2 regions of the Streptomyces sp. NPDC059866 genome follow, and region 2 is predicted to be linked to the other one. Evidence: predicted binding sites of a transcription regulator. Region 2 holds the regulator's gene; the other holds the start of a gene.
What was found. The regulator HspR, encoded in region 2, represses chaperone genes until heat shock. The targets are predictions, from matches to a motif close to TTGAGNNNNNNNNNCTCAA.
Positions count from the first base shown of each region.

Region 1: the regulator HspR is predicted to act here: its motif matches at 3,999-4,017, upstream of dnaK (molecular chaperone DnaK).

Region 1 is NZ_JBHWJT010000002.1:260,678-275,711, reverse strand. It holds gene ACFV7R_RS03480 (ATP-binding protein) at 1-818, shown strand, start outside; gene ACFV7R_RS03475 (hypothetical protein) at 815-2,614, shown strand; gene ACFV7R_RS03470 (OsmC family protein) at 2,688-3,113, shown strand; gene ACFV7R_RS03465 (glycerophosphodiester phosphodiesterase family protein) at 3,184-3,954, shown strand; gene dnaK (molecular chaperone DnaK) at 4,064-5,926, shown strand; gene ACFV7R_RS03455 (SAM-dependent methyltransferase) at 5,939-6,754, opposite strand; gene ACFV7R_RS03450 (helix-turn-helix domain-containing protein) at 6,822-7,688, opposite strand; gene ACFV7R_RS03445 (hypothetical protein) at 7,918-8,343, shown strand; gene ACFV7R_RS03440 (helix-turn-helix domain-containing protein) at 8,325-9,155, opposite strand; gene ACFV7R_RS03435 (hypothetical protein) at 9,154-9,387, shown strand; gene ACFV7R_RS03430 (4a-hydroxytetrahydrobiopterin dehydratase) at 9,468-9,773, shown strand; gene ACFV7R_RS03425 (class I SAM-dependent methyltransferase) at 9,781-10,530, shown strand; gene ACFV7R_RS03420 (rhamnogalacturonan lyase) at 10,624-12,498, shown strand; gene ACFV7R_RS03415 (glycoside hydrolase family 48 protein) at 12,590-15,034, opposite strand, start outside.
Region 2 is NZ_JBHWJT010000009.1:29,354-44,387, forward strand. It holds gene ACFV7R_RS15710 (FG-GAP-like repeat-containing protein) at 1-1,142, opposite strand, end outside; gene ACFV7R_RS15715 (VCBS repeat-containing protein) at 1,206-2,714, opposite strand; gene ACFV7R_RS15720 ((Fe-S)-binding protein) at 2,955-5,222, opposite strand; gene dnaK (molecular chaperone DnaK) at 5,639-7,489, shown strand; gene grpE (nucleotide exchange factor GrpE) at 7,486-8,130, shown strand; gene dnaJ (molecular chaperone DnaJ) at 8,173-9,351, shown strand; gene ACFV7R_RS15740 (heat shock protein transcriptional repressor HspR) at 9,357-9,809, shown strand; gene ACFV7R_RS15745 (DUF6597 domain-containing transcriptional factor) at 10,005-10,838, opposite strand; gene ACFV7R_RS15750 (TIGR03086 family metal-binding protein) at 10,901-11,530, shown strand; gene ACFV7R_RS15755 (DUF899 family protein) at 11,527-11,859, opposite strand; gene ACFV7R_RS15760 (Uma2 family endonuclease) at 11,916-12,218, shown strand; gene ACFV7R_RS15765 (hypothetical protein) at 12,235-12,645, opposite strand; gene ACFV7R_RS15770 (sugar ABC transporter substrate-binding protein) at 12,868-13,959, shown strand; gene ACFV7R_RS15775 (response regulator transcription factor) at 14,176-15,034, shown strand, end outside.

The DNA.
Region 1 (15,034 bases), on a different contig from region 2:
TCGCCCGTGACGAGCCGTACTGCCTGTTCCTGGACGAGCTGAACGCGGCGACCCCGGATGTGCAGAAGGCGTTCTACTCGCTGATCCTGGACCGCCGGATCGGCAGCTACGAACTGCCGAAGGGCTCCATCGTCATCGGCGCCGGAAACCGCGCCACCGACAACGCGCTCGCCCGCCCGATCGCCTCCGCCCTCGTCAACCGCCTCACCCACGTGCACCTGGAGGCCTCGCCGAAGGACTGGCTGACCTGGGCCGCGAACAACGGCATCCACCCGTGGATCCTGGACCACCTCACCGACCGGCCCGACCACCTGTGGTCCAAGCCGCCGAAGACCGAGGAGCCGTTCTCCACGCCCCGCTCCTGGCACATGCTCTCCGACGCGCTGCACTCCTTCGGTGCGGGGCTCGACGAGGAGACCCTGAAGGTCATCGCGCACGGCACGCTGACGCCCGCGCACGCGACCGCCTTCTGCGGCTACGTCAAGATCGTGCGCAGCCGGTACGGCATCGAGGCGATCATCAAGGGCGACGCGCGCTGGCCGCACCGCCTGGAGGACCGGGACCTGCTGTACTACCTCGCCGAGTCGTTCCGGGGGCGTCTCGTCAAGGAACTGCCGACGAGCAAGGAGCACATGTCGGCGAACGGACGGGAGACCGCGTACCGCGCCAAATCCCTGCTCGTGCAGCTCGCCGAGATATCCGTCGAGGTCGCCCAGAGCGTCATCGCCTCCGACGCCGACGGCAACCCCGTCCTGCCCGCCTGGTTCCTCATCGAGGCCGCCCGGGACATGCCGCGGCTGGTGGAGGCGCGACGATGAGCCGTATCCGCGCGAAGGGGCAGAAGAAGCGGGACGTGGCGGGGGAGGCGTTCGCGGAGGGCATGCGGCTGGTCCTCGCCAACCCCGCCCTGAAGGCCGTCGACTTCAACACCTGCCGGCGCGAGGACTGCACACTGGCGCCCGAGGACGGTCTCGTCCGCGTCGACTCCGACGGCGTCCTGCACTCCCACCCCGACCGCCTCGCCGACGGCCGCGACTGGGCCTGGGCGATCGCGCACGCCGTCATCCACCTCGGCTTCGGCCATGTCCCGGCGGCGAAGGGGGTGCGCGAGCAGCCCGACCGCTACGACCTCGCCGCCCGCTGTGTCGTCGTCAACCGCTTCCTCCTCACCTTCCCGGTCGGCCGGACGCCCGAGGACCTGCCCGCCTCCTATCCCGACGGGGACGAGGAGCAGCTCGCCGCGCGCTGGCGGCGGGCCGGCATCCCGGCCGTGTACGAGCGCTGCGGCACCGCGGGCGGGGAGGCCGACCAGCTGCTCGTCGACTGGGGGACCTGGTTCGGGCAGCCCCCGGACTGGCAGCTCGCGTTCGCGGACGCCCTGACCCGCACCATGTCCGCGGCCCTGGACCTGGCGGGCGGCCGCCGCGACACCATGGACGGCGAGCTCGCCCCGCAGCGCCCCTGGGAGAAGGCGCTGAGCTGGTTCGTCTCCTCCTATCCGCTGCTCGGCGGCATCGCCGCCGGCATCCAACTGGTCGCCGACGCCGAACTGGCCCGCGCCCACGGCATCTCGATCGCCGCCGTGAACGCCGAGGCCGGCGAGATCTACGTCAACCCGCTCAGGCAGTTCGAGGACGAGGAGTGGCGGTTCGTCCTCGCCCACGAGATGCTGCACGCCGTCCTGCGGCACGGCGACCGCTGCGGCACCCGCGACCCGTACCTGTTCAACATCGCCGCCGACTACGTCATCAACGGCTGGCTGTGCGAGATGCAGATCGGCACCATGCCGGAGGGGCTGCTGCACGACCCGGACCTGAAGGGCCTGTCGGCGGAGGAGGTGTACGACCGGATCGCGGGCGACCTGCGCCGGATGCGCCGGCTGTCGACCCTGCGCGGCAAGGGCGTGGGCGACATCCTCGGCGGACCGCTCGGCAGCCCGCGCGACTACGTGGACCTGGACGAGTTCTACCGCCGCGGCCTCTGCCAGGGCCTCGACCTGCACCAGCAGCAGGAGCGCGGCTTCCTGCCCGGCGGCCTGGTCGAGGAGATCCGCGCGCTCAGCCAGCCGCCGCTGCCCTGGGACGCTCGGCTGGCCCGCTGGTTCGACGAGTTCGTGCCCCGCCCCGAGCCCGTACGGTCGTACGCCCGTCCCTCGCGCCGCCAGGCGTCCACCCCGGACATTCCCCGGGCCGGCCGGTACTTCCCGCCCGAGGAGATCGCCCGCTGCACCTTCGGCGTCGTCCTGGACACCTCCGGTTCGATGGACCGCACGCTGCTCGGCAAGGCGCTGGGCGCGATCGCCTCGTACGCCGAGGCCCGGGACGTGCCGGCCGCCCGCGTCGTGTTCTGCGACGCGGCCCCGCACGACGCGGGCTACCTTCCGGTCACCGACATCGCGGGGAAGGTGCGGGTGCACGGCCGCGGCGGTACGGTCCTGCAGCCCGGGATCGATCTGCTGCACCGCGCGGACGACTTCCCGCCGGCCGCGCCGGTCCTGGTGATCACGGACGGCTGGTGCGATGTGCTGCGGGTGCGCCGCGAGCACGCCTACCTCGTTCCCCAGGGCGCCCGCCTGCCGTTCACTCCCCGCGGGCCTGTGTTCCGCGTACGGTGAGCCGGAATGTGATCGGATGTGCCCGAGAACCCCGGAGACGGGGTCACATCACAAGCATGTGAAAGGAAGAACCGTGGCAACCACGCGCTCCGCACACACCGTCTGGGAAGGCAACCTGCTCGAGGGCAACGGCGTCGTCACCTTCGACTCCTCCGGCATCGGCCAGCAGCCGGTGTCGTGGCCGTCGCGCGCCGAGAAGGCGAACGGCAAGACCAGCCCCGAGGAGCTGATCGCCGCCGCCCACTCCAGCTGCTTCTCCATGGCCCTGTCGCACGGCCTGACCGGCGCCGGGACCCCGCCCACCAAGCTCGTCACCTCGGCCGACGTGACCTTCCAGCCCGGTGAGGGCATCACCGGTATCCACCTCACCGTCGAGGGCACGGTCCCCGGCCTGGACAACGACGCGTTCGTCGCCGCCGCCGAGGACGCCAAGGCCAACTGCCCGGTCAGCCAGGCCCTGACGGGCACTACCATCACCCTCACCGCGAAGCTCGCCTGAGCCGCACTTCCGGCACGGGCCGTCCCTCAGGGGGCGGCCCGTGCCCCGCTCGTCGTCCGGGAGTTGACCCATGACGCCACGCCCCGCCGTCTCGGCCCACCGGGGCGGCTCCGAACAGTTCGGCGCCGCCACCTGGGAGGCCTACGAGGACGCGCTGCGGTCGGGCGCGGAGTACGTCGAGTTCGACATCCGGCGCACCGCCGACGGTGTCTTCGTCGTCCACCACGATTCCCGCGTGCGGCAGGGCGGACCGCTGCTGTCCCTGATCACCCACGCCGAGCTGAGCGAACGCGCCGGCTACCCCGTGCCCGTCGTGGACGACGTCATGGAGCTGATCGCCGGCCGGCTCGTCGGGCACCTGGACCTGAAGGAGACCGGCCATGAGCGCGAGCTGATCGACCGGGCGATCGCCCTGCTCGGCACGGACGGGTTCGTGGCCACCACGCTGGAGGACCGTTCCATCGCCGCGATCAAGCACGCGTTCCCCCGGGTGCGGACGGCCCTGTCGCTGGGGCGTGGCCGCAAGCAGGTGGCCGCGGGGCGGCTGGCGGCGACCCGGGCGAGCGAACTGTTCCCCCTGCGGCGGGTGCGGGCCTGCGGAGCGGACGGGGTCGCCGTGCACCAGCGGCTCGCCCGCGCCAACGTGCTGCGCGAGGCTGCCCGGCACCGTCTGTTCAGCATGGTCTGGACGGTCAACGACGACGCCGGACTGCGGACCTTCCTGACCGATGAGCGGGTGGACGTACTGATCACCGACCGGCCGCGGCGCGCCGTGGCCCTGCGCGACGGGGCGCGCGCCGCGGAGCCGGTTGCACCGGCCGGGAAGCCCCGCGCCGACTGACCGGCCCCTGCCCGGGTATGTGCCTGAATGACCAAGAGGCCCCATTGACAAGAGCCCACTCAAGTTTTGTGCTGGACATCGAGAGGCTCCCTGGCGGAAGGGGACAACGATGGCACGCGCGGTCGGTATCGATCTCGGAACCACGAACTCGGTGGTGGCCGTCCTGGAGGGCGGCGAACCCACCGTCGTCGCCAATGCGGAAGGGGCCAGGACCACACCGTCGGTCGTGGCCTTCGCCAAGAACGGCGAGGTGCTCGTGGGCGAGGTCGCCAAACGGCAGGCCGTGACGAACGTCGAGCGCACCGCGCGCTCCGTCAAGCGCCACATGGGCGATGCGAACTGGCGGTTCCCGGAACAGGGCTCCGTGGACGGCACCCGCTACCGCGCCCAGGAGCTGTCGGCGCGAGTCCTGCAGAAGCTGAAGCGGGACGCCGAGGCCTATCTCGGCGAGGACGTCACCGACGCCGTGATCACCGTGCCCGCCTACTTCGACGACGCCCAGCGGCAGGCCACCAAGGAGGCCGGAGAGATCGCGGGCCTGAAGGTGCTGCGGATCATCAACGAGCCGACCGCCGCCGCCCTCGCCTACGGCCTCGACCGCGGCGAGGAGCAGACCGTCCTCGTCTTCGACCTCGGCGGCGGCACCTTCGACGTCTCCCTGCTGGAGATCGGCGACGGCGTGATCGAGGTCAAGGCCACCAACGGCGACACCCACCTCGGCGGCGACGACTGGGACCAGCGGATCGTCGAACACCTCGTCAAACGCTTCAAGGGGCAGTACGGCATCGACCTGTCCAACGACAAGATGGCCCTCCAGCGGCTCCGCGAGGGCGCCGAGAAGGCCAAGATCGAACTGTCCAGCTCCTCGGAGACGTCGATCAACCTGCCGTACATCACCGCCTCCGCGGAGGGCCCGCTCCACCTGGAGGAGAAGCTCACCCGGGCCCAGTTCCAGGAGCTCACCGCCGACCTCCTCGACCGCTGCAAGACCCCCTTCCACCAGGCGGTCAAGGACGCCGGCATCAAGCTCGCCGCGGTCGACCACGTCATCCTGGTCGGCGGCTCCACCCGCATGCCCGCCGTCACCGAGCTGGTCAAACAGCTCACCGGCAAGGACCCGCACAAGGGCGTCAACCCCGACGAGGTCGTGGCCATCGGCGCCACCCTCCAGGCCGGCGTCCTCCGCGGCGACGTCAAGGACGTGCTGCTCCTCGACGTCACCCCGCTGTCCCTGGGCATCGAGACCAAGGGCGGCATCATGACGAAGCTGATCGAGCGCAACACCACGATCCCGACCCGGCGTTCGGAGATCTTCACCACCGCCACCGACAACCAGCCCTCGGTCGGCATCCAGGTCTACCAGGGCGAACGCGAGATCGCCGCGTACAACAAGAAGCTCGGCACCTTCGACCTCACCGGCCTGCCGCCCGCCCCGCGCGGCGTCCCGCAGATCGAGGTCGCCTTCGACATCGACGCCAACGGGATCATGCATGTCTCCGCGAAGGACCTGGCGACCGGCCGCGAGCAGAAGATGACCGTCACCGGCGGCTCGGCGCTGCCCAAGGACGACATCGACCGCATGATGCGGGAGGCCGAGCAGTACGCCGAGGAGGACCGCAGGCGCCGGGAGGCCGCCGAGACCCGCAACCAGGCCGAGCAGCTCGTCTACCAGACCGAGAAGTTCCTCCGCGAGAACGAGGAACGGGTGCCGGCCGACACCAGGTCGGAGGTGGAGTCGGCCGTCACCGAGCTCAAGCAGCTGCTCGAGCGCAACGCCGAGACCAACGAGCTGCGCACCGGCGTCGAGAAACTCGCCACCGTGAGCCAGAAGATGGGCCAGGCCATGTACGCGCAGGCCCAGCAGACCCCGACGGAGCCGAGCGAGCCGCACACCGCACCCCAGGACGAGGAAGGAGTGGTCGACGCGGAGATCGTGGACGACGAGAAGGACTCCAAGGGCCCGGCGGCCTGAGACCCCGCACCGTCAGGGCTTGCGGGCGACGCCCGCGTACACCGGCACGATGCCCTCGGCCTGGGAGGCCACGTCATCCGCCTCCGGGCGCCACCCGTGGACGGGGATGACTCCGGGGCCGAGCAGTTCCAGCCCGTCGAAGAAGCGGGCGAACTCCGCGAGCGAGCGGGGGAAGAACGGGGTGCCGCTGCGCCGGAAGTGGTCGGCCGCCTTCCCGATGGCCTTCGGGCTGAGGTCAGGGGTGACCTGGGACAGGATCAGGTGGCTGCCGGGGGCGAGGGCGGCGACGTACTGCGCGAGCAGCCCGTACACGTCGTCACCGTCGGGGTCGTCGCTCAGGTAGTGGGTGAGCGCGACCAGCGACAGCGCGACCGGCCGGTCGAAGTCCAGCGTCTCGCCCGCCTTCCGCAGCACGCCGTCCAGGTCGCGGACGTCGGCGTGCACATAGCGCGTGGCGCCCTCGGCGGAGCCGTGCAGCAGCGCCTGAGCGTGCCGCAGCACGATCGGGTCGTTGTCGGCGTACACGACCCGGGACTCCGGCGCGACGCCCTGGGCCACCTGGTGCAGGTTCGGCTCGGTGGGGATGCCGGTGCCGATGTCCAGGAACTGACGGATCCCGGCCTCGGCGGCGGTGCGCACCGCCCGGTGCATGAAACGCCGGTTGGCGCGCGCCCCGCGCAGCACCGTCTCGTCCGCGGCGAGGATCTTCCGGGCCAGCTCCTCGTCCACCGGGTAGTTGTCCTTGCCGCCCAGCCACCAGTCGTACACCCGGGCCGGATGCGGCCGGCTGGTGTCGATGCGGGTGGGCGCGGCGTCGGATCCGGTCATGCGGTGTGGTCTCCTCGGGTTCCGGTACGGGGGCGAGTCTTCGGTACGGGACAGGGGGCCGGGGGCGCTAGAAGTCCCCGCGGCGCTCCTGGAGGATCTTCTTGGTGCGCTGTGCCGACGCGGCGTGCGCCGTCATGTGGTCCAGCACCTCCAGGTGCGCGGAGACCTCACTGCGGGAGTCGAGGTAGAGCGCGCCGGTGAGGTACTCGGTGAACACCAGGTCCGGCAGTTCCGGCTCGGTGAAGCGGAACAGCGAGAAGGGCGCGTACGTCCCCGGATGCGGGCCCTTGCCGAACTCCGCGACCTGCAGGGTGACCCGGTCGCTCTCGGCGGCCTCCAGCAGCCGGTCCAGCTGGGCGCGCATGACCCCGGGGCGGGTGCTCACCGGTCGCCGCAGGACCGTTTCGTCCATGATCACCCACAGGTGCGGCGGGTCCGTGCGGCACAGCAGCTCCTGCCGGGCCATCCGCAGCGACACATGCCGTTCGATCGTCTGCGGTCCGTCCGCCTGCCCGATCGTCCCTGCCTCCAGCACGGCACGTGCGTAGTCCTCGGTCTGCAGCAGCCCCGGCACGAAGTGCGGCTCGTAGGAGCGGATCATCCCGGCGGCGCCCTCCAGGCTGACGAACAGGCTGAACCAGTCCGGCAGCACATCGTGGAACCGCTGCCACCAGCCCGGCCGGTTCGCCTCCTCGGCCAGCGCGACGAACGCGGCCACCTCGTCCTCGGGGACACCGTAGGCGGGCAGCAGGATCTGCAGATACGCGATCCTGAGCGCGACCTCGGCCATCTCCATGCGCCGTACGGTCGCCGGGGCCACGCGCAGCACACGGGCGGCCTCCTCGCGCTTGAGGCCGGCTGCCTCCCGGAGCTCCTGCAGCCGTCTTCCGAGCACCACCTGGCCGACGGTGGGCGCGGGCCGCCGCTCACTCACGCCACGCCTCCCCTACGCGCCGAAAGTCTGCGTGCAGTCTGCCATGTTCCGCTTCCGGTCTGACAGGGGCGGCGGTGCGGCAGGCACCGGCGCCCGTCATTACCTCGGGAGTAATCGACCGGTCCCTCCCCGCGCGCCATCGTGGTCGTACCGGGTTCCGGGCCGGCGCACTCCGGTCCGGAACCCGGGCCCCAGGTGCAACTCGACCTCGACGGAGGGTGATTCCGCCATGTCCGCAACCCAGCTCGCCGCTCTCGCCCGCACCACCGAGCCGCAGACCGTGCTGCGTCGCTTCCTTGCCCTGGACGCGGTGGTCACCGGGGCGAACGGCGTCGCCTACCTCGTCGCGTCCGGTCCGCTCGGCGACTTCCTCGGCGTCGCCTCCGGACTCCTGCTGGTCCTCGGCGTGTTCCTCACGGCGTACGCGGCCGCCGTCGGACTGCTCGCCGCCCGGCAGCGGCCGCCGGCGCTCCCCGTGCGGGCGGTGATCGAGACCAACCTGGCCTGGACGGTGCTGAGTTTCCTCGCCCTGGCCCTCTGGCTCACGCCGAGCACGGCGGGCGCGGTCTGGACGGTGCTCCAGGCGCTCACCGTGGCCGGGTTCGCGGCGCTGCAGCACCTCGCGCTGAGGGCGCGTCAGGGAAGCAGTGACTGAAGGTACTTGACCGTCGCCGGGTCGGCCGGGAGCAGCGTCTCGATGGCCAGCTCGGCGACGGTCACGTCCAGGGGCGTGTTGAACGTGGAGATCGACGAGATGAAGGACAGCGTCCGGCCCGCGTGCTCGATCTGCATCGGCAGCGCGAAGTACGGGACCGGCTCGGCCGGTTCGGCGTCCGTCGCCGACTCGGGCACCGGATACGCGGCCACCTCCTCGTACAGCTCCCGCAGCGGTGCGGAGCGCTGCAGGGCGATCTGCCGCTCCATCTGGACGAGCAGATGGCCGCGCCACTCACGGAAGTTGCGGATGCGCGGCGCCAGTCCCTCGGGGTGCAGCGTCAGCCGCATCGCGTTCAGCGGCTGCGTCAGCAGGGCCTCGGGGAGGCCGTCCAGCAGCATGGTGATGCCCCGGTTGGCGGCCACCACGTTGTACGTGGCGTCCACCACCAGCGCCGGATACGGCTCGTAGCCCTGGATCAGCCGCTCCATGCCCTCACGCAGGGCGGCGAGCGCCGGGTCGTCCAGGGGCGTGTGCGGGTAGCGCGGGGCGTAACCGGCCGCCAGCAGCAGGGCGTTGCGCTCCCGCACCGGGACCTCCAGATGCTCGGCCAGCCGCAGCACCATCTCCTCGCTGGGCCGGGAGCGGCCCGTCTCGATGAAGCTGATGTGCCGGGCGGAGGAGCCGGCCTGCAGCGCCAGCTCCAGCTGGCTGACCCGCCGCTGCTCGCGCCAGGCCCGCAGCAGCGCACCGACACCCTGACCGGCGGGGGCGGCGGCGGGCGTGGTGTGCGCGGACGGGAGAATGGTCATGCCGACGACCGTAGTCGAGGAGGGCCGCATGAACGAGCCATGGAAGTCGCCCCTGGAGGCCCAGGCGGTCCACCGCTCCCGGGTGCGCGGCAACATCCTCGGCGCCCGGCACGGCGACGTCGGGCTGCCGCACATGTGGGTCGAGCGGGTCGAGGGGCGGGACCGGATCGCCGCGCTGGCGGACGACCTGGCGGCCGAATGCGCCCCTTCCGACCCCAGCGACCCCTTCTGACCAGGGCCGCTGCCGTCCGCCTGTGGCACGCTGAACAGGTACGCGACACCGCACGCGACCTCGAGGAAGGGAGCGACCTCATGCCCGTCGAACCGCTGTCGCAGCAGGAGATCGAGGACCGTATCGCCGAACTGCCGGGCTGGTCGGCCGACGGTGACCGCCTCACCCGCTCCTATCGGCTCGGCTCGCACTTCGCCGCGACGGCCATGGTCGTGCACATCGCCCAGGTCCAGGAGGAGCTGGACCACCACTCCGACCTCACCCTCGGCTACCACACCGTGTCGGTCTCCGTGAACACGCACAGTGTGGGCGGCAAGGTGACCGAGCTGGACTTCCGGCTCGCCCGGCGCGTGGCGGACCTGGCCCCGGCGCACGGCGCGAGCTGAGCCCGCGGTGCTGGACTACAGCGAGGAGGCGGAACGGTACGACGCCGCCCGCGGCGGCGAGCCCCGGGCGGCGGCCGCGGCCCAGGGCGTGCTGAGCCTGGTACCGCAGGATGCGCGCAGCCTGCTCGACGTCGCCTGCGGCACCGGCATCGTGACGCGGCGGCTCGCGGCCGGCCGGGACGGGATGCGGGTGACCGGCATCGACCTCACCCACGCGATGGCTCGGCAGGCAGCCGCCCGCCTGCCCGGCGCCGTCGCCCTCGCCGACGGCCGCCGACTGCCCTTCCGGGACGGGGAGTTCGACGCCGTGAGCAGCGTGTGGCTGCTCCACCTGCTGCCGCACCCGGCGGACGTCGGGACCGTCGTCGCGGAGTGCGCGCGGGTGCTGCGGCCCGGCGGTGTGTACGTCACGACGGTCGACAAGGCCGCCTCGCACAACGTGGGCAGTGACATCGATGCCGTCCTCGCCTCCCGGCCCCGCCGCCGCGCCGTCGACGAGGCGCCGGCCGTCGAGTCGTACGCCGTCGAGCACGGCCTGCATCCCGCCGGGCAGACCCGTTTCCCGGGCCGCGGTCAGGGCCGCAGCCCCCGCCGCACCGTCGCGGACCTGCGCCGCGGCTGGTTCGTCACGCTGCCGCCGGGCCACCCGCTCGCCGACGGTTTCGCCGCCCGCCTGGCCGCTCTGCCCGACCAGGACCGGCCCCGCCCCGACCCCTGGTTCACCCTCCGGGCGTTCCGGAAACCGCCGGCCGCGTGAATCACCCGGAAAGCCGGGACGTACGGCAACCCCTCGGCCCCCGGCGGCGACTGAGTGACGGAACCCGTCCGTCCTCCCGGGAGGTTCGTCCCCGTGAAGCACCCGCACAAGCACCGCAGACGCCGTAACGCCGTCCTCGCAGCCGCGGCCGCCACGGCCACCCTGGTCGGCGCCGGAGTGATCGTCCTCGACCCGGACTCCGCCGAGGCGGCCACCGCCCGCCAGGTGGAGAAGCTCGACCGGGGTGTGGTCAGCGTCCACACCGGCAGCGGCAACCTGGTCAGCTGGCGCTGGCTCGGCACCGACGCCGACAACGTCTCCTTCAACGTGTACCGGGCCGGCACCAAGGTCAACTCGTCGCCGATCACCGGCTCCACCAGCTTCTTCCACTCCGGCGCCCCGTCCCACGCCGACTACACCGTCCGCGCGGTCGTGAACGGCGTCGAGCAGGGCGACTCCGTCCACGCGATCCAGTTCCGCAGCGGCTACAAGGACGTCCCGCTCTCCCCGCCGGCCGGCGGCACCACCCCCGACGGCGTCGCCTACACCTACGAGGCCAACGACGCCTCCGTCGCCGACCTCGACGGTGACGGCGCCCTCGACTTCGTCCTCAAGTGGCAGCCCACCAACGCCAAGGACAACTCCCAGTCCGGCTACACCGGCAACACCGTCGTCGACGGCATCAAACTCGACGGCACCCGGCTGTGGCGCATCGACCTGGGCCGCAACATCCGCTCGGGCGCGCACTACACGCAGTTCCAGGCGTACGACTACGACGGCGACGGCAAGGCCGAGGTCGCCATGAAGACCTCCGACGGCACGGTCGACGGGACGGGCAAGGTCATCGGCAGTCCGTCGGCCGACCACCGAAACTCCTCCGGCTACGTCCTGTCCGGGCCGGAGTACCTGACCATGTTCGACGGCCGGACCGGCGCGGCCATGCAGTCCGTCGACTACGTCCCGGCCCGCGGCACGGTCTCGTCGTGGGGCGACTCCTACGGCAACCGCGTCGACCGCTTCCTCGCCGGCACGGCCTACCTGGACGGCGCCCGCCCCTCGCTGATCATGGCGCGCGGCTACTACACCCGCACGGTGATCGCCGCCTGGGACTGGCGCAACGGAGCCTTCACGCGCCGCTGGACCTTCGACACCAACGCCTCCACCAACGCGGGCAAGGGCTACGACGGTCAGGGCAACCACAGCCTGTCCGTCGCCGACGTGGACGCCGACGGCAAGGACGAGATCGTCTACGGCGGCATGACCGTGGACGACAACGGCTGGGGTCTGTGGACGACGAAGCTCGGCCACGGCGACGCGGGCCACGTCGGCGACCTCAACCCGGCGCGCTCGGGCCTGGAGTACTTCAAGGTGTCCGAGGACTCCTCCAAGCCCGGCTCCTGGATGGCCGACGCCCGCACCGGCCAGATCCTGTGGCAGACGGCGTCCGGCGCGGACAACGGGCGCGGTGTCTCCGCCGACATCCACGCCGGTTCCGCGGGCGCCGAGTCCTGGTCGGCCTCGGACACCACGCTGCGCTCGGCGACCGGCGGCTCGCTGGGCCGCGAGCCCTCCAGCATCAACTTCGTCAACTGGTGGGACGGCGACCCGGTCCGCGAACTCCTCGACGGCACCCGCATCGACAAGTACGGCACGTCCTCCGACACCCGCCTGCTGACGGGTTCGGGCGTCTCCTCGAACAACGGCAGCAAGTCCACCCCGGCGATCTCCGGGGACATCCTGGGCGACTGGCGTGAGGAGGTCGTCTGGCGCACCAGCGACAACCGGGCGCTCAGGATCTACTCGACGCCGCACGAGACGAACACCAGGATCACGACCCTGCTCCACGACACGCAGTACCGCGTGGCCCTGGCCTGGCAGAACACCGCCTACAACCAGCCGCCCCACCCGAGCTTCTTCATCGGCAACGGCATGGCGACGGCCCCGCGACCGACGGTCTACACCCCGTGAACAGCGGTGGGGGCGTGCCCGGGTCGGCACGCCCCCACCGGTTCAGGCGCCGCCGGAGCCGGACGGGTCGCCGTAGATCACCCCGCGGCCGTCACTCCAGCAACTCCGCATACGAGCCCAGAGCCAACGCAATGTCCGCCTGGGCCCAGAACCGGTGATACGTGAACGAAGGCGCCGCGCCACCCGCGAGATAACTCTCGATCTTCGACCACGCCGGATCGTCCTCGTAGAACGACCGGATCGAGTCGAACGTAGACGACGAGTTGATCGCGTCCCCGTTCGGCATGGTGCCGCTCCACCCGCTCGGGACGTACACGCTGTCGTCGAACCGGAGGTAGTCCGCCCGGGTCTCCGGCACGGCGATGCCCAGCGCGTCCTGGTGGTTGTCCCACATGCCGTCCAGCAGCGCCTTCGCCGTCGCCGCGGCAGCGCTGTCGCCGGAACGGTCGGCGTAGTACGTCAGCGTCTTGGCGTACGCGGCCGCCACGCCCACGTCGTTGGTGTAGTCGGCGACGGTGACGTGAAGTCCGTTGTTGGCGCCCGGACTTGACGGGTTCCAGGTGTCGGGCTGGCCCGACCACTGGAGGGTGGACGGGATCTGGTAGGTGCCGTCCGGGTTGATCGTGGTCTCGGACAGCGCCCAGTCGACCCACTTGTCGAGGACCGCCTTGGCGTCCGCGTCACCGCTCTGCTGGTAGTACTCGGCGACCCGTTCCATCGACCACGCCTGGAAGCCGAACCACTGGTTGGACGGCGGGTCGTGGTAGACGGGCTGCTGGTCGTAGTACATGCCGTAGAAGGTCGACTTCCCAGCCGGCGGGGTCGCGTACCGGCCCGCCCAGCTGTTGGTCGCACCACCCGCGATCGCGCCCTCGCTGGACTGCAGCCAGCGGTAGAACTCGATCTGCCGCTCAAGGGATCTGGCCCAGTCCGCCTGCCCCGTCGCCGACTTGGGCTTCAGGTCGGCGTACGCGCTGAGCGCATACGCGGCCATCGGGTTCTGATAGCCGCCGTGCGCATGGCTGGAGCCGATGCGCCAGGCCCAGCCCGCGGAGGTGTCCAGGGCGCCGCCCCAGGCGTAGTACCAGGACAGCAGGTAGTGCGAGGAGTCCTTGCCGCTGCCCGCCGGGCAGGCCGAGGCGCCCACGCAGTTGCCGATCTTCTTGAAGTACTTGTCGAACATGGCGTAGCGCAGGTAGTCGCCCATCTTCGCCGCCTTCGCGACGGTCGCGGAGACTTCGCCGCCCTTGCCCTGCTCCTCGGCCCACAGGTCCGCCCAGTACGCGGCCTGCACCGCACGCGCGTCGGCGTCCGGGGCGTTGGTGAACTTCCACTGCTTGGCGTAGGACGCGTCACCGGTGAACAGGTCCAGGTAGCCGTTGGTGCCGCCGTACTCGAATGCGTCGCAGGTCGGCTGCGGGACGGTCTCCCACACCGACTCCTGCGAGCCGCGCTGGAAGGTGTTGATGTACGACGGCCCGGTCGCCGTCGGGCCCGCCTCGCACTTGCCCGGTTCGTTGCCGTAGCCGTAGACGTTGTCGACGTCCTGCAGCCAGTGCATGCCGTAGACGTCGTCGGTGCCGTACGCGCTCTTCAGCTCGGCGGCGAGCGGGTCCTGGCCGACCGGGACACTCGGGTCGAGCTGCGCCGGGTACTGCTGCGGGGTGTCGAGTTCGGGCGCGTACGTCGCCGGCTTCGACGCGGTGTAGAACGAGTTGGTCGGCTGGTCGGCGTGGGTCGGGATCATGTACTTCTCCATCAGGTCCCAGGCGCCGTTGAACCGGGTCCAGTCACCCGTCACCTTGCCGTACATCGCCTGCAGCCACAGCAGGTAGCTGTACGCCTCCGACGTCGTCTCATGGCCGTGGTCCGGCGCCTCGACGATCAGCGTCTCGACCGAGTGGTACGGGATGCCCTCGGGCGAGAAGTAGCCGCTGGCCGGATCGGTGATCTTCCCGTAGAGCTCCAGGAAGCGGGCGTCGTACTCCTTGGTCGCGGCGATCTGCGTGACCGTGACCGAGGCCTTGGCGTGCCCGGTCGCCGTCGACTCGAAGGTCGCCGCGCCGGTGCCGGAGGAGTCGGCGGTGACGGTCACCTGCTGTGCCGTGTTCCAGTTCGACGGCGTGAAGGTGAGCGAGGCGCCGCCGGTCACGGCGAGGCCCGTGTTGCCGCCGGTGCGGGCGGTCGTCACGGTGACATCGGACGACGGCTGAGTCGACAGCTTCACGTCGTACGTGGCCGATCTGCCCTGCCGGACGGGCAGTTGGGTGGGCGTGGCCACCACGGCCGGTCCCGAGGCGACCGTGATGCCGACCGGTGTCGACGACGCCGAGGCGCCCAGGCTGTCGTACGCCTTGGCCACCAACGAATGACCGCCCACGGTCAACCCGGTGGCCGAGAGCGAGTACGGCGCGCTGGTGTCGGTGCCGAGCAGTGTCGTGTCGTCGTAGAACTCGACCTTCGTGATCGTCGCGTCGTCGGCCGCGGCGGCGGTGGCCGCGAGGGGCACGGCGTCGCCCTGCGAGTAGACCGCACC
Region 2 (15,034 bases):
GTCAGGCCCGTGGCCGAGCCGAACAGCACGGTCACCGTGCCGGCGTTGCGCGCCGAGCCGATGTCCTCGCCGTCGGCGCCGACGGCGACATCGGCGTACGAGTCGCCGTTGATGTCGCCGACGTCGACCGCGGAGCCGAAGTTGTCGTAGGTCTCGTCGGTGCCGGGGACGCCCGGGGTGTCCTGGTGGATGACGGTCGGGGTCTGCTGCGGGTCGGGGCCGTTCGGGCCGCCGTACCAGACGCTGATCCGGCCGCCCTTGCCGCCCGCGTAGTCGCTGAGGACGAGGTCGCCGTAGCCGTCGCCGTTGATGTCGCCGGTCGCGCCGAGGGCGCCGTCGGCGTTCGGCAGGGCGGTCAGGGCGTAGTCGGACTCGGGGTGGTCCGCGTCGCCGAAGGGGTCGTAGTGGAAGTAGCGGATGTCACCGGCCGGGTCGCCGTCGTGGTGCATCGGGTACACCCGCTCGGCCGCCTTGTCGCCCGTCAGGTCACCGGCGATGACCTCGTACGTCGTGCCGAGTTCGCCCACGCCGGTGTGGCTGAGCGGGGTGCCGGTGCGGGTGAAGGGGCCGCGGTAGAGATGGGTGTGGGTCTGGCCGGTGACGGTCACGTCCGTCCTGCCGTCGCCGTCGAAGTCGCCGGTGGCGACGCCACGGCCGTAGCCGCCCCACTCGGCGAGCTCCCCCGCCGAAGGCTGGGGAAGCGCGGAGCCGCCGGTCAGGCCGGAGGAGCCGCCCCAGATGACGGTGACGCTGCCGACGCCCTTCCGGGTGCCGATGCTCTCGAACTCGGCGCCGACGACCAGGTCGGCGTAGCCGTCGGCGTTCAGGTCGCCGGCGGCGAGGCTCGCGCCGAAGCGGTCGTCGGACTCGGCGGCGCCGGGGACGCCGGTGGAGTTCTGGGTGATGACGGTCTTCTTGGTGGACGGCACGCCCGAGGACGAGCCGTACAGCACGACCACGGCACCGGCGCCGCTCGCCGAGCCGACGTCGGCGACCGGCGCGCCGATGGCGATGTCCCGGTAGCCGTCGCCGTTGAAGTCGCTCGCGAGTCCCGAGGGCGCGGCGGTGGCGGTGGTGGCCGGAAGGGCGGTGAGCAGGCCGGTGGTCAGGGTGGCGGCCAGCAGGAGGGTGCGCTTGCGCAAGGCGTGACTCCAGGAGAGGCCGGGCCCGCGGGTGCGGGCCCGGCATGCGGTTCTACGGCGGTTTCAGTCGGCGAAGTTGGCGCCGAAGTACGGAGTGCCGGTCGACGCGACGCCCGTCCAGTGCGGGGCGACGGAGTCGGCGCCGGTCGTGGTGATCTTCGAGCCGTTGGACGGCAGGAAGGTGACCAGCCCGTTGCCGTCGTTCTCGGCGGAGCCCGCGAGGAGGTCGGCCCTGCCGTCGCCGGTGACGTCGTCGAGCTTGACGTCGATGCCGAACATGTCGTTGTCCTCGTTGGTGCCGGGCACGCTCGCGGTGTCCTGGGAGAAGGACTGGGCGCCCGACGCGGTGTTCAGGCCGCTCGCCGTGCCGTAGAGGATCGTGACCGCACCGGTGTCGACGTCGTCGCCGATGTTCTCCCCGGCGACGCCGATCGCGAGGTCGAGGAAGCCGTCGCCGTTGACGTCGCCGAGGTCGAGCTCGTAGCCGAAGTAGTCGTTGCCCTCGGCGGTGCCGGGGACGTTGTTGGTGTCCTGGGTGATGCCGGTGGCGGCGGTGGTGAGGGGGCCGCCGTCCGAGCCGCGGATCACCCAGACCTTGCCGCCCTTGCCGGAGTCGGGGACCGGGGTGCCGTCCTCGGTGGTGGTGTTCCAGTGCGCGCCGCTGACGACATCGCCGTAGCCGTCGTGGTCGATGTCGCCGATCGCGGTGATCACGCCGGGCTTGAGGGGCTCGGCACCGGAGACGTTCAGGCCGCCTGAGCCGCCGGGGATGAAGTAGTTGCGGTTCCAGCCGTAGTCGGTTTCGGTCTCGTAGCCGTCGACCACCAGGTCGGTCTCCGGGCCGCCGTTGATGTTGCCGGCGGTCAGGTTCATGGGGCCGCCCACCTCGCTGCCGTCCATGATCGGGGGCTTGATCGTGTACCGGCCGCCCGGCGCGCCGGAGGAGTCGAAGCCGCCCTTGAGGACGTGGATGGTGCCGGTGTTGCTGCCGACGGCCAGGTCGGCCTTGCCGTCGCCGTCGAAGTCGCCGGCGGCGAGGGTCTTGCCCCAGAAGTCGTGCGCGGACCGGGCCGGGTCGGCGACGACGGAGCCGCCTTGGAGGCCGGAGGCCGAGCCCCACAGGATGGTGACCATGCCGCCGTCGGTGTCGCCGTCGATGTCCTCGCCCGGGGCGCTGACGGCGAGGTCGTCGTAGCCGTCGCCGTTGAAGTCGGCGTAGGCGGAGTCCCGGCCGAAGGAGTCGCCGGCCTCGGCGCCGCCGGGGATGCCGTTGGAGTTCTGGCTGATGGTGGAGTTCGGCGTGGCGGGCTCTAGGTCGCCGGAATAGGTGCCGTCCGACACGCCGGCGGGGGTGCCGTAGAGGGCGACGATCTGGCCGGCGTTCTTCTTGGCGTTCACGTAGGCGCCGTCGGCGGAGAAGGCGACGTCGCCGACGCCGTCGCCGTTGAAGTCGGCCTGCGGGACGTGCGTGGAGTCCGCGGCCGTCGCCGTCGCCGCGGAGAACGTGAGCAGCCCGCCCGTCAGCGCGGCCGCGGTGGCCGTCGCGAGGGCGAGTCGCAGGGTGTGCTGCATGCGGGGTCTCCTGCTGCATGCGGGGATGCCCGGCGGGCATCCGCAGTCAATGGGGTGCGGACCGTCCGTGTTTGCCGGGAGTTCTCTTCGGGTCCACGTGGCAGTCGGCGATCAAGAGACCTGTGCGGACGGGCAAGGGTTGTACGTGAGTTCGGTAACTCTTGGGGAACGGGGCCCGTGAACGCCGACGCTCCCACGCCGGGAGCGGCGTGGGAGCGTCGGCCGTGGGGACCGGGTCGGTTACTTCACCGGCTCCGGTTCCGATTCCGTCTCCGTGTCCGACGAACCCTCCGGGGCGGCCGGCGTCTTCACGGAGTCCAGCAGCAGCTGGGCGACGTCGACGACCTGGATGGACTCCTTCGCCTGACCGTCGTTCTTCTTGCCGTTGACCGAGTCGGTCAGCATGACCAGGCAGAACGGGCAGGCCGTGGACACGATGTCGGGGTTGAGGGAGAGGGCCTCGTCGACACGCTCGTTGTTGATGCGCTTGCCGATCCGCTCCTCCATCCACATCCGTGCACCACCGGCGCCGCAGCAGAAGCCGCGCTCCTTGTGGCGGTGCATCTCCTGCTGGCGCAGGCCCGGAACGGCGGTCATGATCTCGCGCGGGGGCGTGTAGATCTTGTTGTGGCGGCCCAGGTAGCAGGGGTCGTGGTACGTGATGAGGCCCTCGACCGGGGTGACCGGGATCAGCTTGCCCTCGTCGATGAGGTGCTGGAGCAGCTGGGTGTGGTGGATCACCTCGTAGTCGCCGCCGAGCTGCGGGTACTCGTTGCCGAGGGTGTTGAGGCAGTGGGGGCACGTCGCGACGATCTTCTTCGCCGACTTGGGCTTGCGGGTCGACTCGTCCTCGTCGTCCTCGCCGAACGCCATGTTCAGCGCCGCCACGTTCTCCATGCCGAGCTCCTGGAACAGCGGCTCGTTGCCGAGGCGCCGTGCCGAGTCACCCGTGCACTTCTCGTCCCCGCCCATGATCGCGAACTTGACGCCCGCCATGTGGAGGAGTTCCGCGAAGGCCTTCGTGGTCTTCTTGGCGCGGTCCTCGAGGGCGCCCGCACAGCCGACCCAGTACAGGTACTCGACCTCGGACAGGTCCTCGATGTCCTTGCCGACGACCGGCACCTCGAAGTCGACTTCCTTCGTCCACTCCAGGCGCTGCTTCTTGGCCAGGCCCCAGGGGTTGCCCTTCTTCTCCAGGTTCTTGAGCATCGTGCCCGCCTCGGACGGGAACGCGCTCTCGATCATCACCTGGTAGCGGCGCATGTCGACGATGTGGTCGATGTGCTCGATGTCGACCGGGCACTGCTCGACGCAGGCACCGCAGGTGGTGCAGGACCACAGCACGTCCGGGTCGATGACGCCGTTCTCCTCGACGGTGCCGATCAGCGGACGCTCGGCCTCGGCGAGAGCGGCGGCCGGGACGTCCTTCAGCTGCTCCTCGGACGCCTTCTCCTCGCCCTCCATCGTCTTGCCGCCGCCGGCCAGCAGGTACGGCGCCTTGGCGTGCGCGTGGTCCCGCAGCGACATGATCAGCAGCTTCGGGGAGAGCGGCTTGCCCGTGTTCCAGGCCGGGCACTGCGACTGGCAGCGGCCGCACTCGGTGCAGGTGGAGAAGTCCAGCAGGCCCTTCCAGGAGAACTGCTCGACCTGGCTGACACCGAAGACGTCGTCCTCGCCGGGGTCGGTGAAGTCGATCGGCTTGCCGCCGGACGTCATGGGCTGGAGCGCGCCGAGGGCGGTCTCACCCGTCGCGTTGCGCTTGAACCAGATGTTCGGGAAGGCGAGGAAGCGGTGCCAGGCCACACCCATGTTGGTGTTCAGCGAGACCACGATCATCCAGATGAACGAGGTGCTGATCTTCACCATCGCGACGAAGTAGACCAGGTTCTGCAGCGCGGTGACGCTCAGGCCCTTGAAGGCCAGCACCAGCGGGTACGAGGCGAAGTACGCGGCCTCGTAGTGCTCCACGTGGTGGATCGCACCCTCCAGGCCGCGCAGCACGTAGATCGCGAGGCCGATGGTGAGGATGACGTACTCGACGAAGTACGCCTGGCCGGACTTGGAGCCTGCGAAGCGCGACTTGCGGCCCGCTCGGGACGGCAGGCTCAGCAGACGGATGACCATCAGGACGGCGATGCCCAGGACGGTCATCACGCCGATGAACTCGATGTACAGCTCGAACGGCAGGAACCCGCCGATGATCGGCAGCGTCCAGTCGGCCTGGAAGAGCTGGCCGAAGGCCTGGGCGAGGGTCGGCGGCAGCGTCAGGAAGCCGACCGCCACGAACCAGTGGGCGACGCCGACGATGCCCCAGCGGTTCATCCGGGTATGGCCGAGGAACTCCCGCACCAGCGTCACGCTGCGCGCGTAGGGGTTGTCGGTCCGGCTGCCGGCCGGGACCGGCTGGCCCAGTCTGAAGTACCGGACGAACTGGCCGATGGCGCGCGCGAGCAGCGCAACGCCGACCACGGTCAGGACCAGCGACACGATGATCGCGGCGAGTTGCATTGGGGGCTCCTCGGGCCTGCGAGGGGGGAGATCTGTTGATTACTAAGCGGTAACTTATGCGGTCCGTCTGAGACTACCCATTTCCTCGGTCGCACTGTAGCCAGGGGGCCGGTGATCTGCGTCGCTGAGGCATACCTGACCGTATGGGGCATGGCGCGCCAGGCTGATCCCAGTATTTCTCACATATCGTGACATTCCGCTTGGCGTGGGGCTGTGCTCTGTGCGGCTGCGGGTGAGGGTCACCGGACGGGTGAAGGCAACCTCGGCTCGTCCCGCTGCGTCTCTGCAGGTCACCGGGCGGTTGCGCGTAAGGAGCGGATAAGAGTTGAGTCCGCTCGACTCAGGTCTGTTGACCCGGCGGCGGGCGTCATGCACACTTGAGTCCGTTCCACTCAAGTCAGCTGGAGGAATCAACCATGGCACGTGCGGTCGGCATCGACCTGGGCACGACTAACTCCGTCGTCAGCGTTCTGGAGGGCGGCGAGCCCACCGTCATCACCAACGCCGAGGGCGCCAGGACCACGCCGTCCGTCGTCGCCTTCGCCAAGAACGGTGAGGTGCTCGTCGGCGAGGTCGCCAAGCGCCAGGCGGTCACCAACGTCGACAGGACCATCCGGTCGGTCAAGCGCCACATGGGCACCGACTGGAAGATCAACCTCGACGGCAAGGACTTCAACCCGCAGCAGATCAGCGCCTTCGTGCTGCAGAAGCTGAAGCGGGACGCCGAGGCCTACCTGGGCGAGAAGGTGACCGACGCGGTCATCACCGTCCCGGCGTACTTCAACGACTCGGAGCGCCAGGCCACCAAGGAGGCCGGCGAGATCGCGGGCCTGAACGTCCTGCGCATCGTCAACGAGCCGACCGCCGCCGCCCTGGCGTACGGCCTCGACAAGGACGACCAGACGATCCTCGTCTTCGACCTCGGTGGCGGCACCTTCGACGTGTCCCTCCTGGAGATCGGCGACGGCGTCGTCGAGGTGAAGGCCACCAACGGTGACAACCACCTCGGTGGTGACGACTGGGACCAGCGCGTCGTCGACTACCTGGTGAAGCAGTTCCAGTCCGGTCACGGCGTGGACCTCAGCAAGGACAAGATGGCGCTCCAGCGCCTGCGCGAGGCCGCCGAGAAGGCGAAGATCGAGCTGTCCTCGTCCACCGAGACCTCGATCAACCTGCCCTACATCACGGCCTCCGCCGAGGGTCCGCTGCACCTGGACGAGAAGCTCACCCGCGCCCAGTTCCAGCAGCTGACCGCCGACCTGCTGGAGCGCTGCAAGACGCCGTTCCACAACGTCATCAAGGACGCCGGCATCCAGCTGAGCGAGATCGACCACGTCGTCCTCGTCGGTGGCTCCACCCGTATGCCGGCCGTCGCCGAGCTGGTCAAGGAGCTGACCGGCGGCAAGGACGCCAACAAGGGCGTCAACCCGGACGAGGTCGTCGCCATCGGCGCCGCCCTGCAGGCCGGTGTGCTCAAGGGCGAGGTCAAGGACGTCCTGCTCCTCGACGTGACCCCGCTGTCCCTCGGTATCGAGACCAAGGGCGGCATCATGACCAAGCTGATCGAGCGCAACACCACGATCCCGACGAAGCGTTCGGAGATCTTCACCACGGCCGAGGACAACCAGCCGTCGGTGCAGATCCAGGTCTACCAGGGCGAGCGCGAGATCGCGGCGTACAACAAGAAGCTCGGCATGTTCGAGCTGACCGGTCTGCCCCCGGCGCCGCGCGGCGTCCCGCAGATCGAGGTCTCCTTCGACATCGACGCCAACGGCATCATGCACGTCACGGCGAAGGACCTCGGCACCGGCAAGGAGCAGAAGATGACCGTCACCGGCGGCTCCTCGCTGCCGAAGGACGAGGTCGACCGGATGCGCCAGGAGGCCGAGCAGTACGCGGAGGAGGACCACCGCCGCCGCGAGGCCGCCGAGTCCCGCAACCAGGGCGAGCAGCTCGTCTACCAGACCGAGAAGTTCCTCAAGGACAACGAGGACAAGGTCCCGGGCGACGTCAAGACCGAGGTCGAGGCCGCCGTCGAGGAGCTGAAGACCGCGCTGAAGGGCGAGGACACCGCCGAGATCCGCACGGCCACCGAGAAGGTCGCCGCGGTCTCCCAGAAGGTGGGCCAGGCCATGTACGCCGACGCCAATGCCGCACAGGCCGCGGGTGGCCCCGAGGGTGCCACCGCCGGTGGGGCCAAGCCGGCCGACGACGACGTCGTGGACGCCGAGATCGTGGACGACGAGCGTAAGGACGGTGCCGCGTGACGGAGGAGACCCCGGGCTTTGAAGAGAAGCCCGACGTCCCCTCCGGCGCCACTCCTGACGACGCCGAGCCGCAGGCCGCTCCCGCAGAGGGGGCGGCCCCGGCCGGGGACGCAAGCGCAGATGCCGGTCTGCTGGCCCAGCTGGACCAGGTGCGCACCGCGCTCAACGAGCGCACCGTGGACCTCCAGCGGCTTCAGGCCGAGTACCAGAACTACCGCCGCCGGGTCGAGCGTGACCGGATCACGGTCAAGGAGATCGCCGTCGCGAACCTCCTGACCGAGCTCCTGCCCGTGCTCGACGACATCGGACGGGCGCGGGAACACGGCGAGCTGGTCGGCGGCTTCAAGTCCGTCGCCGAGTCGCTGGAGACCGTGGCGGCCAAGATGGGCCTGCAGCAGTTCGGCAAGGAGGGCGAGCCCTTCGACCCGACGATCCACGAGGCCCTGATGCACTCGTACGCGCCGGACGTCACGGAGACGACCTGCGTCGCGATCCTCCAGCCGGGGTATCGCATCGGCGAGCGCACCATCCGCCCCGCGCGGGTGGCCGTCGCCGAGCCGCAGCCGGGCGCGCAGACGGTGAAGGCCGAGGAATCGGCCGAGGGCGACGACAAGGAGAACGGTGGCCCGGACGAGGGCTGACGTTGAACTGACGAGGAACCACGGGAAGGGGGTACGTCGGGGATGAGCACCAAGGACTTCATCGAGAAGGACTACTACAAGGTCCTCGGCGTCCCCAAGGACGCCACCGAGGCCGAGATCAAGAAGGCGTACCGCAAGCTCGCTCGCGAGTACCACCCGGACGCCAACAAGGGCAACGCCAAGGCCGAGGAGCGCTTCAAGGAGATCTCCGAGGCGAACGACATCCTCGGCGACCCCAAGAAGCGCAAGGAGTACGACGAGGCCCGCGCCCTGTTCGGCAACGGTGGCTTCCGCCCGGGCCCCGGCGCGGGCGGCGGCTCGTTCAACTTCGACCTGGGCGACCTCTTCGGAGGCGGTACCCAGGGCGGGGGCGCGGCCGGCGGCTTCGGCGGCGGACTCGGTGACGTCTTCGGGGGCCTGTTCAACCGGGGCGGCACCACGGGTACGCGGACGCAGCCGCGCCGCGGCCAGGACATCGAGTCCGAGGTCACCCTCAGCTTCACCGAGGCGATCGAGGGCGCGACGGTGCCGCTCAGGATGTCCTCCCAGTCACCGTGCAAGGCCTGTTCGGGCACCGGCGACGCGAACGGCACACCGCGCGTGTGCCCGACCTGCGTCGGCACCGGCCAGGTGGCGCGCGGATCGGGCGGCGGCTTCTCCCTGACCGACCCGTGCCCGGACTGCAAGGGCCGCGGTCTGATCGCGGAGAACCCCTGCGAGGTCTGCAAGGGCAGCGGCCGCGCGAAGTCGTCCCGCACCATGCAGGTCCGCATCCCCGCCGGGGTGTCGGACGGCCAGCGCATCCGCCTGCGGGGCAAGGGCGCACCGGGCGAGCGGGGCGGTCCGGCGGGCGACCTGTATGTCGTCGTGCACGTCGACGCCCACCCGGTGTTCGGCCGCAAGGGCGACAACCTGACGGTGACCGTCCCGGTGACGTTCGCCGAGGCGGCCCTCGGCGGCGAGGTCAGGGTCCCCACCCTGGGCGGCCCGCCGGTCACTCTGAAGCTGCCTCCGGGCACGCCCAACGGCCGCACCATGCGGGCCCGGGGCAAGGGCGCGGTCCGCACGGACGGCACCCGCGGCGACCTCCTGGTCACCGTCGAGGTAAGTGTCCCGAAGGACCTGACGGGGAAGGCTCGTGACGCACTCGAGGCGTATCGCGAGGCGACCGCGGGCGAGGATCCGCGGGCGGAGCTGTTCCAGGCCGCGAAGGGAGCATGAGTCAGATGGACGGCCGTCGACGCAACCCGTATGAGCTGACCGAGGAGACCCCGGTCTACGTCATCTCGGTGGCGGCCCAGCTGTCCGGCCTGCACCCGCAGACACTGCGCCAGTACGACCGCCTGGGCCTGGTGTCTCCGGACCGCACGGCCGGCCGGGGCCGCCGCTACTCGGCCCGCGACATCGAACTGCTGCGCACCGTCCAGCAGTTGTCGCAGGACGAGGGCATCAATCTGGCCGGCATCAAGCGCATCATCGAACTGGAGAACCAGGTCGCGGCCCTCCAGTCCCGGGTGGCCGAGCTGGAGGCCGCCCTCGACGGTGCCGCCGCGGCGATGCAGCAGCGCGAGGCCGCGGTGCACGCCTCGTACCGGCGCGACCTGGTGCCGTACCAGGAGGTGCAGCAGACCAGCGCGTTGGTGGTGTGGCGGCCGAAGCGGCAGCAGTCGTCGGACTGAGGCGTACGTGTACGTGAAGGGGCCCGGAGGATTCTCCGGGCCCCTTCGCTGCCCTCCGAGCCCTGGACGGGGAACTCCGCGCCCACTTCCCGGTAGCGCTGGACGAGTTCCGGCTTGCTCCCGCCGGAGGGCCTCGATGTCGAAGCGTTCTTTGGGGCCGGTTCACAGATGACCGTGGAAGGGAGGGTCAGAGGTTCAGGCCGAAGCGCGCCGGGGCGAGGCGGCCGCCGCGTACGCCGTCGGCGGCACGCCCACCGTCGTGGTGAAGTCCCGTACGAGATGGGCCTGGTCGGCGTAGCCGAGGTCGGCGGCGAGCGCGGCCCAGTCGACGTCGCGCCGGGTGCCGGCGAGTTCCAGGGCCTCGTGGATGCGGTAGCGGAGGATCACCCACTTGGGGCTGACCCCGACGTACGCCGAGAAGAGCCGCTGCAGCGCCCGCACCGACAGTCCCTGGCCGCGGGCGAAGTCGCCTACGCGGCGCACGGCGCGGTCGGCGCGGATGCGCTGGACGAGGTCCATGGCGAGGTCGGCCTGCGGATCGGGCGCGTGGGGAAGGGAGAGCAGGAAGGCGTCGAGGGCGGCCACCCGGGCGCGGTCGTCGGCGGGTGTGACGACCGACCGGGCGATGTCCTCTGTGGCCTGCTGGAACACCTCCTGGGCGGGCGACGCGCGGCCGGTCCAGTGCGACACCGGTTCGCCGGGTGCGTACGGCCGGAAGCCACCGGGCCGGAACTTGGCCCCGCACACCCGTCCCCGCCCGGTCAGCTTCCTGGTGTACAGGCCGAGCGCAACGCCGGTCAGCTCGCCGTACGGCGGACCCTCGTCCTCGTCCCACTGGAAGGTGAGGTTGACGGCCGGGTGCGGGACGATGCGGGAGGCATAGGGCTCGGGCAGGTCCCAGTCGATGAGCCAGTACCACTCGACGTACCGGCGCAGCGGCTCGGTGGGCTCGTGGCGGCGGAACCGCACGCGGTTCAGCAGCCCGGAGGGGTCGACGATCCCGCGGGAGTCGTGGCGGGGTGCGGCCATGGCCGGATCGTACGTCGCGTTTCTTCAAGAAGGGCAGTCCCGGGCGTCCCTACGGTCTGGATATGGACACGAAACGCGGTGAAGCGAAGAGCCACACCCTGGGTGATCTGCTGGCGAGGGCGCGGGAGCGGGCCGTTCCGGTGGTCCGGGCGGTTCCCGACGAGCTGCTCGCCGCTCCCACGCCGTGTGCCGACTACGACGTGAAGTCCCTGGTCAACCATCTGTTCCAGGTGGTCGTCGAGTTCCAGAAACTGGCCGCCAAGGGTGAGTCGGATTTCTCCTCGACGCCCGACCGGGTCGGCGCGGGTCCGGACTGGCGTGAGCGGTTCGCGGACGAGACGGACAAGCTGGTGGCGGCCTGGGCCGCACCCGGCGCGGAGGACGGCACGGCTGGGGCGTGGCAGATGCCGGCGCGGCTCGTCGGCTCGATGGCGCTGCTCGATCTGACCGTGCACGTGTGGGACCTGGCGCGAGCCATCGGCCGGGAGTACCCGGTGGACGAAGCGGCGGAGGCGGTGGTGGAGCAGCTCACCGGCACGGTCGCCGAACTGGCGCCGACCGCCCGGGCGACGGGGGTGTTCGCGGACCCGGTGGCGGTGGCGGAGACCGCTTCGGCATTCGAGCGGCTGCTTGCGCAGACCGGTCGGGATCCACACTGGACGCCCTCCGGGCCGGGGCGGAAGGGGGACTAGTACTGGTCCGGGTTGTCCCGGCGCCAGTCCCATGAACGGTCAGGAGCAGCAGCCCGAGTTGCCCGCCGGGGAGGTGCGCCGCCGAGGTCGTCGTCGCGGCCGGCGACGAGCCGTTCGTGGGACTCGGCGGGCACGGAGTACCAGGGCATCTCCCAGCCCATGAAGCGGCGGCAGCGGTCGGACTCCGCGTGGGGGCCCTGGCAGAGGACGGCGAAGGCGACGTCGCGCTGGTGCAGACAGGACAGTTCGCGGACCTGGCCGGTGAAGAAGGTGCAGCCCTCGCACTGGTCGGCGGCGGGGCGGCCGTCGTGCCACCTGTGATACGACACGAACAGCTGGGTACGTCGCCCCGGAGGACACAGAACCGTGCGGGGACGAGGACGACATGGGAGTCAGGGCCGACTCCGTGCACCTCATCGTCGAAGTTGCCTCCCCCGGCAAGCGCAACCAGGACCGCGACCGCATCCGCAAGCGCCGCGAGTACGCCCGCGCCGGCATCCCGGTGTACGTCATCATCGACGACTACGACGGCCAGGGCGCCGTCACCCTCTTCACCGGACCCCGCCCGGACAAGGCCGACTGGGAGGACATCCACCGCGTCCCCTACGGCACCGACGTCACCGTCCCCGAAGGCCCCGCCAAGGGCTTCGTCATCGGCGAGGCGATCACTGGGCCCAGGCGGGGCTGAAGTACCAGGAGGAAGGTCAGCGGTCGACCATGAACTCCAGTGAGGAGTTCTGCTCGCTCGTGCGCCCGTAGGCGTCCACGGCGAACACCGTCGCCATGCAGGGGCCGTTGTACGGCGGTGTCCACTCGATGGTGCCGGTAGTGGACAAGTGGGTGCCGCTGTCTCCGCAGGCGCCGGAGACCTCCCAGGAGTACCCCTTCAGCAGCCGTCCCTCGTCACCCGCTCCGGGCTTGGCCGTGACCTGGATGGGGAATCGCGTGCCACCCGCAGAGACCAGCGTCAGCTGCGGTGCGGCCGGGCCGGTCGCGGTGGCGGGCGTGAGGCGGTCGACGGTTGCCTGACCGGAGGGCACCGACTCGGCGCCCGCGCCGTCCACGGCGACAACGTAGTAGGCCGAAAGTAGTTGGTTGTACGGATCTTCGTTCACGCTCCAACTCCCCGTGGATGGAGGGGAAGTGAAGGGCGTCGGGAGGGGGTTTCGCGGTGTGTTCACGGGCTAAGCGGAACGTGATGTTGTCATCTCGTTAAGTAGTTTCCCTTGACGCTGGGGGGCGCCGCCGCGTTGGCTTTCCAGTCATCCGGGTCGCAGTGTCGCGGCCATGTCCGGAAGGCAGTAGAAGTGAGCTCCCGTATGCGTCGTCGTATCGCCATGTCCGTGGTCGCATCGTCGTTGACCCTGTCGCTGGCAGGCTGTGGCGTGCTGGGCGCGACGGGCGACAGCGCCGACGCGAGCCCGACCAAGGGCAACGACGTCACCGTGGGCCTGCTGCTCCCGGAGAAGGCCAACACGCGCTACGACAAGTTCGACTACCCCATCATCAAGGAGCGGGTCGCCGCCCTCACCAAGAACAAGGGCAAGGTCCAGTACGCCAACGCCGACGCGAGCGCGACCAGGCAGGCGGGCCAGCTCCAGAAGATGATCGACGACCGGGTCGACGTCATCCTGCTGGACGCCGTCGATGCGCACGCCATCGCGAGCAGCGTCGAAAAGGCCAAGGAAGCGGGTATTCCGGTCATCGCCTACGACCGGCTCGCCGAGGGTCCCATCGACGCGTACATCTCCTTCGACAACGAACTCGTCGGCGAGGTCCAGGGCCGCTCTCTCCTCGAGGCGCTCGGCAGCGACATCGACACCTCCGACAAGATCGTCATGATGAACGGCTCGCCCACCGACCCCAACGCCAAGCAGTTCAAGCAGGGCGCGCTGTCCGAGCTGAACGGCAATGTGACCATCGCCCGGTCCTTCGACACCAAGGACTGGAAGCCGGAGAACGCCCAGGCCAACATGGCGGAGGCCATCGAGGCGATCGGCAAGGACAACATCGTCGCCGTCTACGCCGCCAACGACGGCATGGCCGGCGGCGTCATCGAGGCCCTGGAGGCCGCCGGGGTGACCAAGCTGCCGCCGATCACCGGACAGGACGCCGAGCTCGTGGCCGTGCAGCGGATCGTCACCGGCGAGCAGTTCATGAGCGTGTACAAGTCCTACCCGCAGGAGGCCGAGGCCGCCGCCGAGATGGCCGTGGCCAAGGTCCAGGGCAAGGACATCCAGTTCGACGCCCTCACCCGCGACAGGGTCGACAGCCCCACGGACAAGGACATCCCCGCCCAGCTCGTCACCGTCACCGCCCTGACCCAGGAGAACATCAAGGACACGGTCGTCGCGGACGGCATCTACAAGGTCTCGGAGATCTGCACCGCCGAGTACAAGGCGGCGTGCACGGCCATCGGGCTCAAGTAGCCCGGCACAGTCCTGTACAGAAGGGGGCTCGCGTCGTCGGCGCGAGCCCCCTTCGGCGGTTGCAGGTTGTTGCAACGGAACAGCCTGGGGTGGGGGCGAACCCGGCCATACCGGTGGTTTCCCTCGGTCATCGGGGAGTGAGCCGTGTTGCGGAGCAGGTCCCGTCCGCGCATAGTTGCGCTGCGGAAGACGCTGGAACCGGGGGTGGGATGGGCCATGGCCGGGCACGGGACGGACGAGCATCCACATGGTGCTGACCGACTGTGCGAGGCCGGGGATCGTGTGTATTCCCGGGCCGTGCGGCGGGGACGCGTGTCGCGCCGCGATGCCGACGCGGTGCCCTGCTTGCTGGAACTCGCCCTGCTGCACCCCGACCCCGACGACATGGACTGGCTGGTGCCGACCTCGCCGCAGGAGGTCATGACCCGGCTGCTGCGCGGGGTGTACGACGAGATCAGCGCCAGCCAGCGGCGGATGGGCTCGGCGGTCACGGCCTTCGAGTGGTACGCCGGTCTCGGCGGGCGCACGTCCACGGCGGGAGCCGGCGAGGGCACCGCCATCCGGGTCCTGGACGGCTCCTCCCGCATCCAGGCGGCCCTGGACAAGGCGACCGAGGAGTGCACGACGGAGGTCCTCACCGTCCAGCCCGGCGGCATCCGGCGCGAGCACGAGCTCTCCGAGGGTCTGCACCGGGCGCTCGCGCTGCGCGGCCGGGGCGTGCGCATGCGCGACCTGTACAACCATGTGGCCCGGCACGGGCAGGGCCTGCTGAACTACCTCGACCTGATGGGCGACGCGGTTCAGGCGCGCACCCTGGACGAGGTCATCGACCGGCTGATCCTCTTCGACCGCACGGTCGCCTTCATCCCCGCGAACGCCGACCGCACGATGGCGCTGGAGCTGCGTCACCCCGCGCTCGTCGAGTACCTGGTGACGGTCTTCGACCGCCTGTGGCGCCTCGCGATCCCCCTGACCGCCCCTCTCCCCGACACCGGCATCGAGGGCATCTCCCACCGCGAGCAGTCCATCGCGGCACTCCTGGCGGAGGGCCACCAGGACGCGGTGATCGCGGAGC